Regions from separate parts of the Kitasatospora sp. NPDC022785 genome, predicted to be linked through region 3. Evidence: riboswitches for the same ligand, from Rfam matches in the RefSeq annotation. Region 3 holds a riboswitch; each other region holds the start of a gene.

Region 1 (3,815 bases), on a different contig from region 3:
TGCGCGTCCCGCTCGGTGCGGACCTTGGCCAGCGCCTCCACCAGGTACACCAGCCCCTTGAGCGGGACGTCCGCGCTGGAGGTGGTGACGATCCGGCCGGGCATCCGCCGCACCGTCTCCGACGGCGACCAGAGCCGGGTGTCGGCGCCGATCGGCACCACCGAGACCGCGCCGGGCGCGGCGCCCAGGTGCTCGACGATCTCCCGCTTCGAGCTGCCGGAGACGGTGATGATGTGCTCCAGCCGGGCGGCCACCCGGCGCTGCATCCGGGTGAAGGCGTACCAGCGGCGCAGCGACAGCCGCCGGAGTCTGGTGGGGGCCGCGTCCAGCTCCAGCTGCCGGTCCACGGTGATCGGGTGATGGATCGTGGTGACCAGCGGGAACCCGTGCCGCCCGAGGCCGAGCAGGCCGTAACCGAGGGTCTGGTTGTCGTGCACGACGTCGTAGCGGCCCTTGTGCAGGGCAAGGTACCGACGGGCGCGCAGCGAGAAGGTCAGCGGCTCGGGGAAGCCGCCGGTGTGCATCGTGGCGACCTCCAGCACGTCCACCGGGCCGCGGTACTCGGCGAGGTCCGGTGTGCGGAAGGGGTCGTCGGCGCGGTAGAGGTCCAGGCTGGGCAGCTCGACCAGCCGGACCGAGCCGGGGCCCTCGACCTCGTCCAGTACGGGGTACGGCTGGGCGCCGATCACGTCCACGTGGTGGCCCAGCCTGGCCAGTTCACGGGAGAGGTGCCGTACGTAGACGCCCTGGCCGCCGCAGAACGGGTCGCCGCGGTACGACAGGAGGGCAATCCGCAGCGGTCGCGCGGTCATCCTCGGCCCCCATCTCTGCTACTAGGTGTGCTGCCGGTCGGTAAAGTAGATCAGGTTTCAGTGTGAGGTGGAGTTCGCCACTGACCATGTGAACAATGAGAGACCTCGAAGATACCGGCCCGTAGCTTCTCGTCAGGAGCCAGGGCTGGTGATTCACGCCACGCCGGATCACCCGCCCGACCTGCCGGACCAGCTCCGCCGGACCGGCCGGACGGACCTGCTCCGGAACCGTTCCGGACATGCTCCGGCACTTCAGGAGCACCCCGCCACTCTCGCGCACCGGGAGCACCCTTGCCGTCGCCCGCCGCACCACACCCTGCGCCGCCCGCCGCGGCGCACCCCGCGCCGCGCTCCGCACCGACCCCCGCACCGCACCCCGACGGCCCGCCGCTGACCGCCCGGCAGGCCGAACGGCGGCGGCGGATCCTGCGCTCCGCGACCGCGCTGGCGGCCCGCGGCGGGTACGACGCGGTGCAGATGCGGGAGGTCGCGGAGGGCGGGCAGGTCGCGCTCGGCACCCTGTACCGGTACTTCCCGTCGAAGGTACATCTGCTGGTCGCGGTCATGCTGGAGCAGTTGCAGAGCCTCCAGGAGCACGTCCGGCGGCACCCTCCGGCCGAGCTCGAACCGGCCCCGCGGGTCGCCGAGACACTCACCCGCGCGTTCCACGCGCTCCAGCGCGAACCACTGCTGGCGGAGGCGATGGTCCGGGCGCTCTCCTTCGCGGACCGCTCGGTCAGCACCGAGGTGGACCTCGTGAGCACCGCCACCGGACAGCTGATCCTGGACGCGATCGGCCAGTCCGGTCCGCCCACCGAGAGCCAGCGTGCCGCCGTCCGGGTGATCGAGCACACCTGGCACTCGGCGCTGGTGTCCTGGCTCTCCGGCCGCTCCTCGATCGCCGAGGTCCGCGCCGACCTGCACACCGCCGCCCGGCTGCTCACCCTGCCGTGACGCCGGTCGGCCGCCTGCCGGCCGCCGGCTCACCGCTGCCGTGCGGCCGTTCGCCGGTGCTCGCCCCGATCGGTGGCGGTGCCCGCCGCCCAAGTGGAACCTGTTCTCGCCCGGGCCGGTTCGGCAGCCCCCGCGCGGCCGCTAGAGTCGAGCCGCAGGACAATTCCATCCCGCTTCTCCTCCGGGGAAAGCCGGTGCGAATCCGGCACTGACCCCGCAACCGTGAGCCCGGCGCTGGACGGCCGGGCGAGTCGGAATGCCCGGGGAGGGGCGAGCGGCCACACCGGGCACACCCGCGCCCGGCACCCGTCGAGGTCTACGGATCGGCCCACCCGGGCCACCACCGCTCACCGAAAGGCTCACCTCCACCATGCTCACCGCCGCCCGCCTGGGCGCCGCCGCCCTGACCGCCACGCTGCTCACCGGCGCCGCCGCCGTGCCGGCCCTCGCCGACAGCCCCTCACCCAGCGCCGCGGCCGTCCCCGAGGGCCTGTACGGCAAGGGCGACCCGACGTTCGACGGGGTGTGGCGGCAGTCGCTCGCCCTCACCGCACTGGCGGGCGCCAAGGTGACGCCCGCCGACTCCGCCGTCTCCTGGCTCACCGGCCAGCAGTGCGCGGACGGCGGCTGGCAGTCCTTCCGTGCGGACACCACGGCCGCCTGCGCCGCCGCGACCGGGGACAGCAACGCGACCGCCGTCGCCGTCCAGGCGCTGGTCGCACTCGGCGGGCACCAGGACGCCGTCGACAAGGGCGTCCAGTGGCTCAAGGCCAACCAGAACGCGGACGGCAGCTGGGCCTACAACCCCGGCAGCCCCGGCGACGCCGACTCCACCGGCCTCGCCGTCAACGCCCTGCTCGCCGCCAAGGTGGACCCGGCCGGCGTCGCCAAGGCCGGCAAGAGCGCCTTCGACGGGCTGGCGCTCTTCCAGCTCGGCTGCGCCGCCCCCGCCGACCAGCGCGGCGCCTTCGCCTACCAGCCCAAGCCGGACGGTGCGCTCGAACCGAACGCCCTCGCCACCGGCCAGGCCTCGCTGGCCGCCGTCGGCGGGAAGCTGCCGGTCACCAACACCAACCGGACCGACGCCGCGCCCAAGGCGCTCACCTGCGCGGACGGCTCCACCGGCGCGGCCGGCTCGGCGCCGACGGCCGTGCCGCGCGCCGACTCCGGCGAGGCCGCGGGCGCCTACCTCACCGCTCAGCTCGCCGCCGGCGGGCAGCACCTCACCCTCACCACCCCCGGCGCCGCCCCGACCCCCGACTACACCGCCACCGCCTGGGCCGCGCTCGGCCTGATCCAGGGCGGCCACCCGCAGCAGGCCGCCGGCGCGGTGGACTGGCTGGCCAAGGAGGGCACCACCTGGACCAAGGGCGGCACCGACGCCTCCGCCACCGCCACCCTGCTGCTCGTCGCCCAGGCCGCCCAGCGCGACCCGGCCTCGTTCGGCGGCGACCTCGTCGCCCAGCTGACCGCCCTCGGCCCGGTGCCCAAGGCGACCGCCTCCGCCACGGCCTCCGCGCCGGCGAAGGGGAAGAAGGACGGCAGCATCAGCCAGTGGTGGCCGATCGGCATCGGCCTGCTCATCGGCATCGGCGGCGGCGTGGTCCTGAGCATTCAGCGCAAGCGCGGCCCGAAGCCGTGACCAGCCCGACCACGCCGGCACCGGTGAGCCCGGCAGCAGCAGCCGCGGCACCGGGCCCCCCGGCAGCCGCCGCCCCAGCAGCAGCTGCTCCGGCAGGATCCACCGCGGCACCCGCTGCTCCCGGCCACTGCCGACGGGTGGCGCCCGCTCTCGTCCGGTTCGTCGCCGGGGTGGTGGCCGGGGTGCTGATCCTGCTGGTGCTCGCGGCCGCGCCGGCGCAGGCCGCCGGGTACCGGTACTGGTCGTTCTGGAAGTGGTCCGACGGCGGGTGGGCCTACCAGCAGCAGGGGCCCTCCGTGTACGTGCCGCCGGACGGTGGCGTGGACGGATGGCGCTTCGCCGTCAGCCCCGACGGCGGCCGGGACGCCGCCCGCCCCGGCACCGCCCCGGACTTCGCCACCGTCTGC
Region 2 (3,815 bases), on a different contig from region 3:
CACCCGCAGGAGCGGCCCCGCCCGCCGGACGTTCCCGTGGCGAGCGTCACACCGGGAAGTCGCCCGGGCGAGGGAACGTCCGGGCCTCCCGCCGCCTCTGATGCGGATGTGGATGGTCCCGACACCCGAACCGCGAGCGACCTCGCCGCCCTGGTCCGCGCCGCCCAGCGCGGCGACCAGCTGGCGGTGAGCGGACTGCTGGAGCTGGTCACGCCCTATGTCCGCCGGCTCTGCGGCCCGATCGCCCTGGACGACGGCCCCGACGCGACCCAGGAGGCGCTGATCGCCGTCTTCCGCAAGCTGGGCCAGCTCCAGGACCCGGCCGCGCTGTTCGGCTGGGTCCGCTCGATCGCCGTCCGGGAGGCCGTCCGGCACGTGAAGCGGGTCGCCCGCTGCGTCCCGGCCGACCTCTCCGAACTGCCCCGCCCCGGTGATCCGCAGCTGGCCACCGACATCGAGGACGTCCTCGCCCGGCTCAGCCCCGAGCACCGTGCCGTCCTGGTCCTGCGAGACCTGGAGGGCCTGGACGAGCGGTCCACCGCCGACCTGCTGGGCGTGGCGGCCGGCACCGTGAAGTCCCGGCTCTCCCGGGCCCGACTCAGCTTCCGAAGGGCGTGGCAGCAGTGAGCGCGCAGAACCCCTGGCCGGTGGCGGCCTTCGACCCGGTGCGCCGACTGCACGTCATCGCCGCCGTCACCCCCGGCGCCGACGTCCGCGAGACGGTGATCGACGCGCCGTTCGACCAGGTCTGGGCCGTCGCGGCGGACCTGGAGGACGGGCTGCCGCGCTGGCTGCCGGACCTCCGCTCCGTCCGCCTCACCGCGGGCCCGGCGGACGGCCGCGCCGAGGCCCTGGTGGTGGGCCACAGCCGGCTGCGGGCCCGTTTCGACGTCGAGCTGACGCCCGGCTGGTGCCTGATGCGCAGCCGCTTCCTGCTCGGCGGTATGGCCGCCCGCCCCGAGCCGGACGGCACCCGGTTCGCCTTCCTCGGCGCCTTCCGTCTCCCCGCCGCCGGCCTGGTCACCCGCGCCCTGCGGCCCGCCACCGACCCGCTGGCCCGGCGCTCGCTCCGCCGCTTCGAGCGCCTGGTGCGGGAGGTGTGACCCCGGTCGCGGGAGGGGTGACCCCGGTCGCCCGGAACGGTTGATGCCGGCTCAGGAGCCCCCGCCGGCCGGACACGCCCGGAGCGGCCGGTGGCCTCGCCCGGGGTGGTTTCCGGGCGGGTCGGCCGACGGGTGGGTCGGCCGACAGCTGGGTCAGCCGCGGCGGGTGGGTCAGCCGGCCGCAGCGGTGGGCCCGTGCCGGTCGGCCGCGGAGCCGTCGGCGCTGTCGGGCGCCGGCTCGTGGTGCTCGGCGGCGGCGCATTCGTCCAGCAGGGGGCGCATGGCATCGTCCACGAGCCGGTAGCGCACCACGCGTCCGTCCTTGTCCCCGGTGACCACGCCGGCCGTGCGGAGCAGTCGCAGCGCCTGTGAGACGGCGGGGTCGCGCATGCCGGTGGCGACGCCGAGGTCGGTGACGGCGAGCGGACCGGCGCGGTGCAGGGCGAGCAGCAGGGAGAGCCGCCCCGGGTCGGCGAGCAGTGAGAACCGCTCGGCCCAGGACCGGACGTGCCCGGTGTCGCCGATGGCGGCGATGGCCTCGCAGACCCGGTGCCCGTCGATGGTGCGCTGACCCGCGCGGTCGGCCGGTACGAGATGCATGAGGACATTCTCGCAGGCCCCGGTCTGTGATCCTGGACACCTGCGCAGGTGCGCAGCCTTGCAAGGGTGATGCGGGGACCCCTACCGTGTTGCCCGCCGTGGTGCTCGGGAAGACCGGTGACGAACCCTCAGGGGTTCAAGTCCGGAGCGGCCCTCGCCACTGTGATCGGGGGAGTCGTCCGTACCCACGACGCCACTGGGTGCCTCGCGCGCCTGGGAAGGCGGGTACGGAAGCCCCGTCAGCCAGGAGACCGGCCACGGCATCTCACGAACGACTTTCCACGAGGTGCTGGAGCGTGATCTGCAGATGACCGTGCCCGAAACCGCCGCTGCTCCGGCGGCGCCGTCCGTCCTGCCCACTTTCCGCTGGAGGCGGGAGGACACCGTCCGCACGGCCGGGTTGGTCGGTGTGATCCTGGCCATGCACGTGGTGGCGTTCGGGACGCTCATATTCCTGGTCGCCCCGGAGAAGTACGAGGTCGGCACCCAGGTCTTCGGGGTGGGCCTGGGCATCACCGCGTACACCCTCGGGATGCGGCACGCCTTCGACGCCGACCACATCGCGGTGATCGACAACACCACCCGCAAGCTGATGGCGGACGGCAAGCGCCCGGTCTCGGTGGGCTTCTGGTTCGCCCTCGGCCACTCCTCGATGGTGGTCATCATGGCCACCCTGGTGGCGGGCGGCGCGCAGCTGGCCAACACGCTGATGGACGACGAGTCGGCCACCCACCAGTGGCTCGGCGTGGTCGGCACCTCCGCCTCCGGCGCCTTTCTCTACCTGATCGGCGCGCTCAACCTGGCCGCCCTGTTCGGCATCCTGAAGGTGTTCCGCTCGATGCGGGCCGGGCAGTTCGACGAGGCCGAGCTGGAGGAGCACCTCAACTCGCGCGGCTTCCTGGCCCGGGTGCTGAACCGGGCGACCCGCTCGATCACCCGGCCCGGCCAGATGTTCCCGGTCGGCATGGTCCTCGGCCTCGGCTTCGACACCGCGACCGAGGTGACCCTGATGGTGATGGCCGGCTCCGGCGCGGCCTCCGGGCTGCCCTGGTACGCGATTGCCTGCCTGCCGCTGCTGTTCGCGGCGGGGATGAGCCTGTTCGACACGCTGGACGGGACGTTCATGAACTTCGCGTACCAGTGGGCGTTCTCCAACCCGGTGCGCAAGGTGTACTACAACCTGACCATCACCGGGCTGTCGATCGCGGTGGCGTTCATCATCGGCACCATCGAGCTGGTCGGGGTCCTGCACGAGAAGCTGGACCTCACCGACCCGGTCAGCGGCTGGATCGCGGACATCTCGCTGGACAACGTCGGCTACGCGATCGTCGGGCTGTTCGTGGTGGTCTGGGCGGCGGCGATCGCCTACTGGCGGGTCGCGGGGGTCGAGCAGCGCTGGAGCCCCCAGGCGGTGACGCCGGGCGCGGAGCCGGCCGCCTCGGATGCGGCCGCCCCGCAGGCCGCCGCGTCGGGCGTGGCAGCGTCGAAGGGCACCGCGTCGGAGGTCGCAGCGTCGAGGGCCACCGCGTCGGAGCCGGCCGCCTCGGAGGCGGCGAAGTAGCCCGTGAACCAGCCGGCGTCCGTCAGGCCGCCGCGAGCAGCAGTGTCCCGGCCACGGCGAGCCCGGCGCCGACCACCTGGACGGGGCGCAGCCGCTCCTTCAGTACCCCGCGGGCCATCAGCGCGGTGACCACCGGATAGAGCGAGGCCAGCACGGCGGCCACCGCGGCCGAGCCGCTGTGCGAGGCCATCGCGTACGTGCCGTTGGCGGCGACGTCGGCCACGCCGACCGCGGTGAGCGCGGGGAGCCTGTCCCGCAGGCCGGGCAGGAGCCGGCCACCGCGCCCGCCTTCGCTGTCGCGCCCGCCCTCGCTGTGGCCCCCGCTCTTGCTGCCGCGCAGGCTGAGCAGCAGCGCACCGCCGCCGACGGCGACGTTGCAGAGCCGCTGGACGCAGAGCACCAGCAGCAGCCCGCCGCCGGCGGAGGCGTGCGCGATCAGGGCCATCACCGCGCCGAAGCCGAAGGCGGCGGCGAGGGTGAGTGCCAGCACCCGCCGGGCGGCGGCCGGTCCGCCCCGCTCCGGCCCGCCGGCCAGCACGACGCCGACCACG
Region 3 (3,815 bases):
TCGACGTCGTACTGGACGCTTCGACCGGCCGGCTCCAGGTCGGTGTTGACGGTGGTCGCCAGGATGATGCTGTGCGCGTAGGTGTTGTAGGTGCCCACGCCGACGTCGAAGTGCGAGCTCTGTGCGCGTGCCGACGAGCCCGGTCCGTCCGGCGCGCTCTGGGCATCGGCGGTCTTGGCCCTGGCGCCCCGCGCCGTGGCGTCCTTCGCGGCGGCGCTCTCGGCCGCCTTCCGCCCGGCCGCCTCCTGCGTGTCGGGGTTCTGGGCGGAACCGGCCCCGGCCCCCGGGGTGGCGGTCGCTGCCCCGCCGGGGTTGACGGACGGACCCGCGGCCTGCGCCGTGGCGGGTACGAAGCCGACGGCTGCCGCGACGACGGCGGCGGCGATCATGATGCGGTGACGGTGCACCGGCCCCCCAATGCTGAACGTGTTCACAAAATTAGTGATCAGACTATATGTCTGGTGGTTCACGTCCGACGGGGCATTTCCGCTCCATGCGGCGTCCCCGTGAGCGGCGTGTCCGTGGGGGCGCGACCGGCGATCCGCCGGGCCGGCAACGCCGGGACCCGGCCGGCGGATCGGCCGGGCCGGAAGCGCCGCCCGCGCGGTGCGCAGCGGGGTCAGGCTGCGGCCACGGCCGGGCGGCGGGACAGGGCGTCGGAGGCCTTGGCCGTGGCGTAGAGCGATACGGCCAGCGCGAGGACGAGGACGGCGCCGGCGGCGAAGACGCTGCCGGAGGAGACGGCCTTGGCACTGCCGGCCTCGGTACGGGCCGAGCCGGCGATGAACGGCATGACCACGAGGACGGCGACGCCGAGGGCGACCTCGCCCCAGACGACCTTCGGGAAGTGCCGCAGGGTCAGGTGGAGGAGGGAGGAGGTGTCGTCGGCGAGGCGGGCCCGGGTGATGCGGGGCATCAGCCAGAACTGGTTGAAGGCGCCCGCGGCGACGAGGCCGGCGACCAGGAGGATCTTGACGAGCAGGGCGATGCCGTAGCCGGTGGTCCACAGCTGGGAGATCGCACCGACGTGCTTCCAGCTGAGCCAGAGGCCCGAGATGGTCACGGCGCCGACGCAGACCATGGCCACGAGGCTGAACCGGCGCCACATGTCGGCCCAGAGAAGGCCGGCGCCGTCGCCGAGCCGGCCCCGGGTGCCGGCGAGCGCGACCAGGAGGGCGAGGCCGCCGAGCCAGACGACGCCGGAGACGATGTGGGTCTGGTCGAAGGCGAGGTCGAGCCACTTGTCCAGGTCGGCGGGCTTGGTGGCGGGCACGGCGGCGATCAGGGTGACGGCCAGGGAGAGCGGCAGCGCGGTGAGGGCGATGGTGTCCGTGTGGCGGCGGACGGCCGGGACGAAGAGGGCGATGAGGACGGCGGCCGTCACGGCCAGGGCGGCGTTCTGGACGAGGTAGACGGTGCCCTGGGCGATCCAGGCGCCCTTGGCGGCCGGGGCGTGGAGGTAGTCCCAGATCCGGTCCGGGGCGAGGGCGTCGCCGAACGGCATGCCCTTGCCGGCGCGGGCGAGACGGGCGGCGAGCTGGAAGTAGCCGGCGGCCAGCAGCACCACCCCTGCCCAGGCGAGGTAGGTCGCCGATCTTCTTCGCAGGACCTCGGCGTCCTGGCCGCCGGTTTCCGCGGCGCGCAGCGCGGGGCGCACGGTGGTCGCGTACGTGACGGTGGCGCCGATGGCTCCGCTGAGGCCGATGAAGTAGCCGGCCTTGGTGAGGATCCGCCAGACCTGGGGCATGGTGTATCCGGCCGTGGTCGCGGCCGACAGGACGTGATGCATGAGGTGAGGCTAGCCTAAATAAGGGCGCCCTTATTCGCCTGGGTGGCACCGCTTGTTCAATCGTCATCATCTTGTGAGCTGCCGGCCGGTCGGCTCCCGCCCCGGCGCACCTCGCGCCGTTCCGCCTGGTGAGACGGCCGCCGGTGGGGCGGCCGGGGTTACCGCTCGCGGACGGCGGTCCCGGGCCCGGCGCCGAGCGGGTCCGGGCGCCCTCGGTGCCGACGGCAGCAGGCCCGTGATCCGGCCGGCCGCGGCCGAAGGCGTCCCGGAATGTGGATGAGTCGAGCGAATCCGTGTCCGCCGCCCACCGGATTCCCTATAGGCTGGCCGGGCAGCTGGTTCGCCCTGCCCGCCAGGCAGGCGCGTCGCAAGAGGGAACCCGGTGGGAATCCGGGACTGCCCCGCAGCGGTGAGTGGGAACGAACGCCGTCATACGCACTGGGCCCGGCCGGGTCTGGGAAGCGACGGCCAGTAGGTGTCCGCCCTTCACGGGCGGCCGTGCCCGCGAGTCCGAAGACCTGCCCGTTGCCCGCACGCGACCGATCGCGCGCGGCCATCCCGGTGACCTCGTGGGCGGGTCGGCGTACATACCAGGCGGGTTCGGCGCCGTTCGTGCGCTCGTGGCCCCGCCCGGTTCGTCACCCCTTCGCGCCTTCGTCCCGTCACCGGGGACCACAGGAGACAGGCTCGCGAAGGAGAGTCCCTTGACAGCGAAGTCCGCAGCCGCGGCAACCCGGGCCACCGTCCACGGCTACCCCCGGCAGGGCCGGAACCGGGAGCTCAAGAAGGCGATCGAGGGGTACTGGAAGGGTGCGGTCACGGCCGACGCCCTCCTGACCACCGCCGCCGACCTGCGCCGGGAGAACTGGCAGCAGCTCGCCGAGGCCGGCATCCGGGAAGTCCCCACCGGCGACTTCTCGCTCTACGACCACGTGCTGGACGCCACCGTCGCCGTCGGCGCGATTCCCGCCCGCCACCGCGCGGCGGTCGACGCCGACGCGCTGCACGGCTACTTCGCCATGGCGCGCGGCACCCAGGACGTCGCGCCGCTGGAGATGACCAAGTGGTTCGACACCAACTACCACTACCTGGTGCCCGAACTCGGCCCCGACACCGTCTTCACCGCGAACCCGGCCAAGCAGGTGGCCGAGCTGCGCGAGGCCGTCGCGCTCGGCCACGACGCCCGCCCGGTGCTGGTCGGACCGGTCACCTACCTGCTGCTCGCCAAGCCGGCGCCCGGGGTGGCGGAGGACTTCCGGCCGCTCACCCTGCTCGACCGGCTGCTGCCCGTCTACGCCGCGCTCCTCGCCGACCTGCGCGCCGCCGGCGCCGCGTGGGTGCAGCTGGACGAGCCCGCGCTCGTCCAGGACCGCACCCCGGCCGAGCTGAACGCCGCCGCCCGCGCCTACCGCGACCTCGGCGCCCTCGCCGACCGGCCCAAGCTGCTCGTCGCGAGCTACTTCGACCGCCTCGGCGAGGCCCTGCCCGTGCTCGCCAAGGCGCCGGTCGACGGCCTCGCACTGGACTTCACCGGTCCGGCCGCCGGCAACCTCGACGACCTCGCCGCCGTCGGCGGACTGCCCGGCAAGCGCCTGGTCGCCGGTGTGGTCGACGGCCGCAACGTCTGGATCAACGACCTGCAGAAGTCGCTGACCACCCTGGCGACCCTGCTCGGCCTGGCCGGCACCGTCGACGTCGCGCCGTCCTGCTCCCTGCTGCACGTCCCGCTGGACGCCGCCGCCGAACACGACCTGGACCCGCAGATCGCCCGCTGGCTCGCCTTCGCCCGCCAGAAGGCCGGCGAGACCGCGCTGCTCGCCCGCGGCCTGCGCGAGGGCACCGACGCGATCACCGCCGAACTCGCAGCCAACCGCGCCGTCCTCGCCTCCCGTGCCGGCTCGCCGATCACCCGCGACCCGGCCGTCCGCGCCCGCACCGCCGCCGTCACCGAGGCCGACGGCCGCCGGGCCCAGGCCTACCCCGAGCGCGCCGAGGCCCAGCGCGCCCGGCTCGGCCTGCCGCTACT

What was found. A riboswitch is a leader RNA that binds a small molecule or an ion and turns the genes downstream of it on or off. The one in region 3 is predicted to bind cobalamin.
Region 1: linked by a shared signal. The riboswitch ahead of ACZ3YO_RS00475 (prenyltransferase/squalene oxidase repeat-containing protein) and the one ahead of metE (5-methyltetrahydropteroyltriglutamate--homocysteine S-methyltransferase) in region 3 are both predicted to bind cobalamin.
Region 2: linked by a shared signal. The riboswitch ahead of nicT (Nickel transporter NicT) and the one ahead of metE (5-methyltetrahydropteroyltriglutamate--homocysteine S-methyltransferase) in region 3 are both predicted to bind cobalamin.

Annotation. Positions count from the first base shown of each region.
Region 1 covers NZ_JBVHHB010000001.1:106,059-109,873, reverse strand. Annotated here, with positions in the region: gene ACZ3YO_RS00485 (glycosyltransferase family 4 protein) at 1-812, opposite strand, end outside; gene ACZ3YO_RS00480 (TetR family transcriptional regulator) at 1,104-1,766, shown strand; cobalamin riboswitch at 1,928-2,048, shown strand; gene ACZ3YO_RS00475 (prenyltransferase/squalene oxidase repeat-containing protein) at 2,137-3,408, shown strand; gene ACZ3YO_RS00470 (SCO2322 family protein) at 3,546-3,815, shown strand, end outside.
Region 2 covers NZ_JBVHHB010000002.1:329,012-332,826, reverse strand. Annotated here, with positions in the region: gene ACZ3YO_RS04785 (RNA polymerase sigma factor) at 109-627, shown strand; gene ACZ3YO_RS04780 (SRPBCC family protein) at 615-1,103, shown strand; gene ACZ3YO_RS04775 (ArsR/SmtB family transcription factor) at 1,275-1,703, opposite strand; cobalamin riboswitch at 1,786-1,977, shown strand; gene nicT (Nickel transporter NicT) at 2,011-3,264, shown strand; gene ACZ3YO_RS04765 (EamA family transporter) at 3,287-3,815, opposite strand, start outside.
Region 3 covers NZ_JBVHHB010000015.1:87,670-91,484, forward strand. Annotated here, with positions in the region: gene ACZ3YO_RS22965 (PKD domain-containing protein) at 1-407, opposite strand, end outside; gene ACZ3YO_RS22970 (CopD family protein) at 620-1,789, opposite strand; cobalamin riboswitch at 2,109-2,329, shown strand; gene metE (5-methyltetrahydropteroyltriglutamate--homocysteine S-methyltransferase) at 2,494-3,815, shown strand, end outside.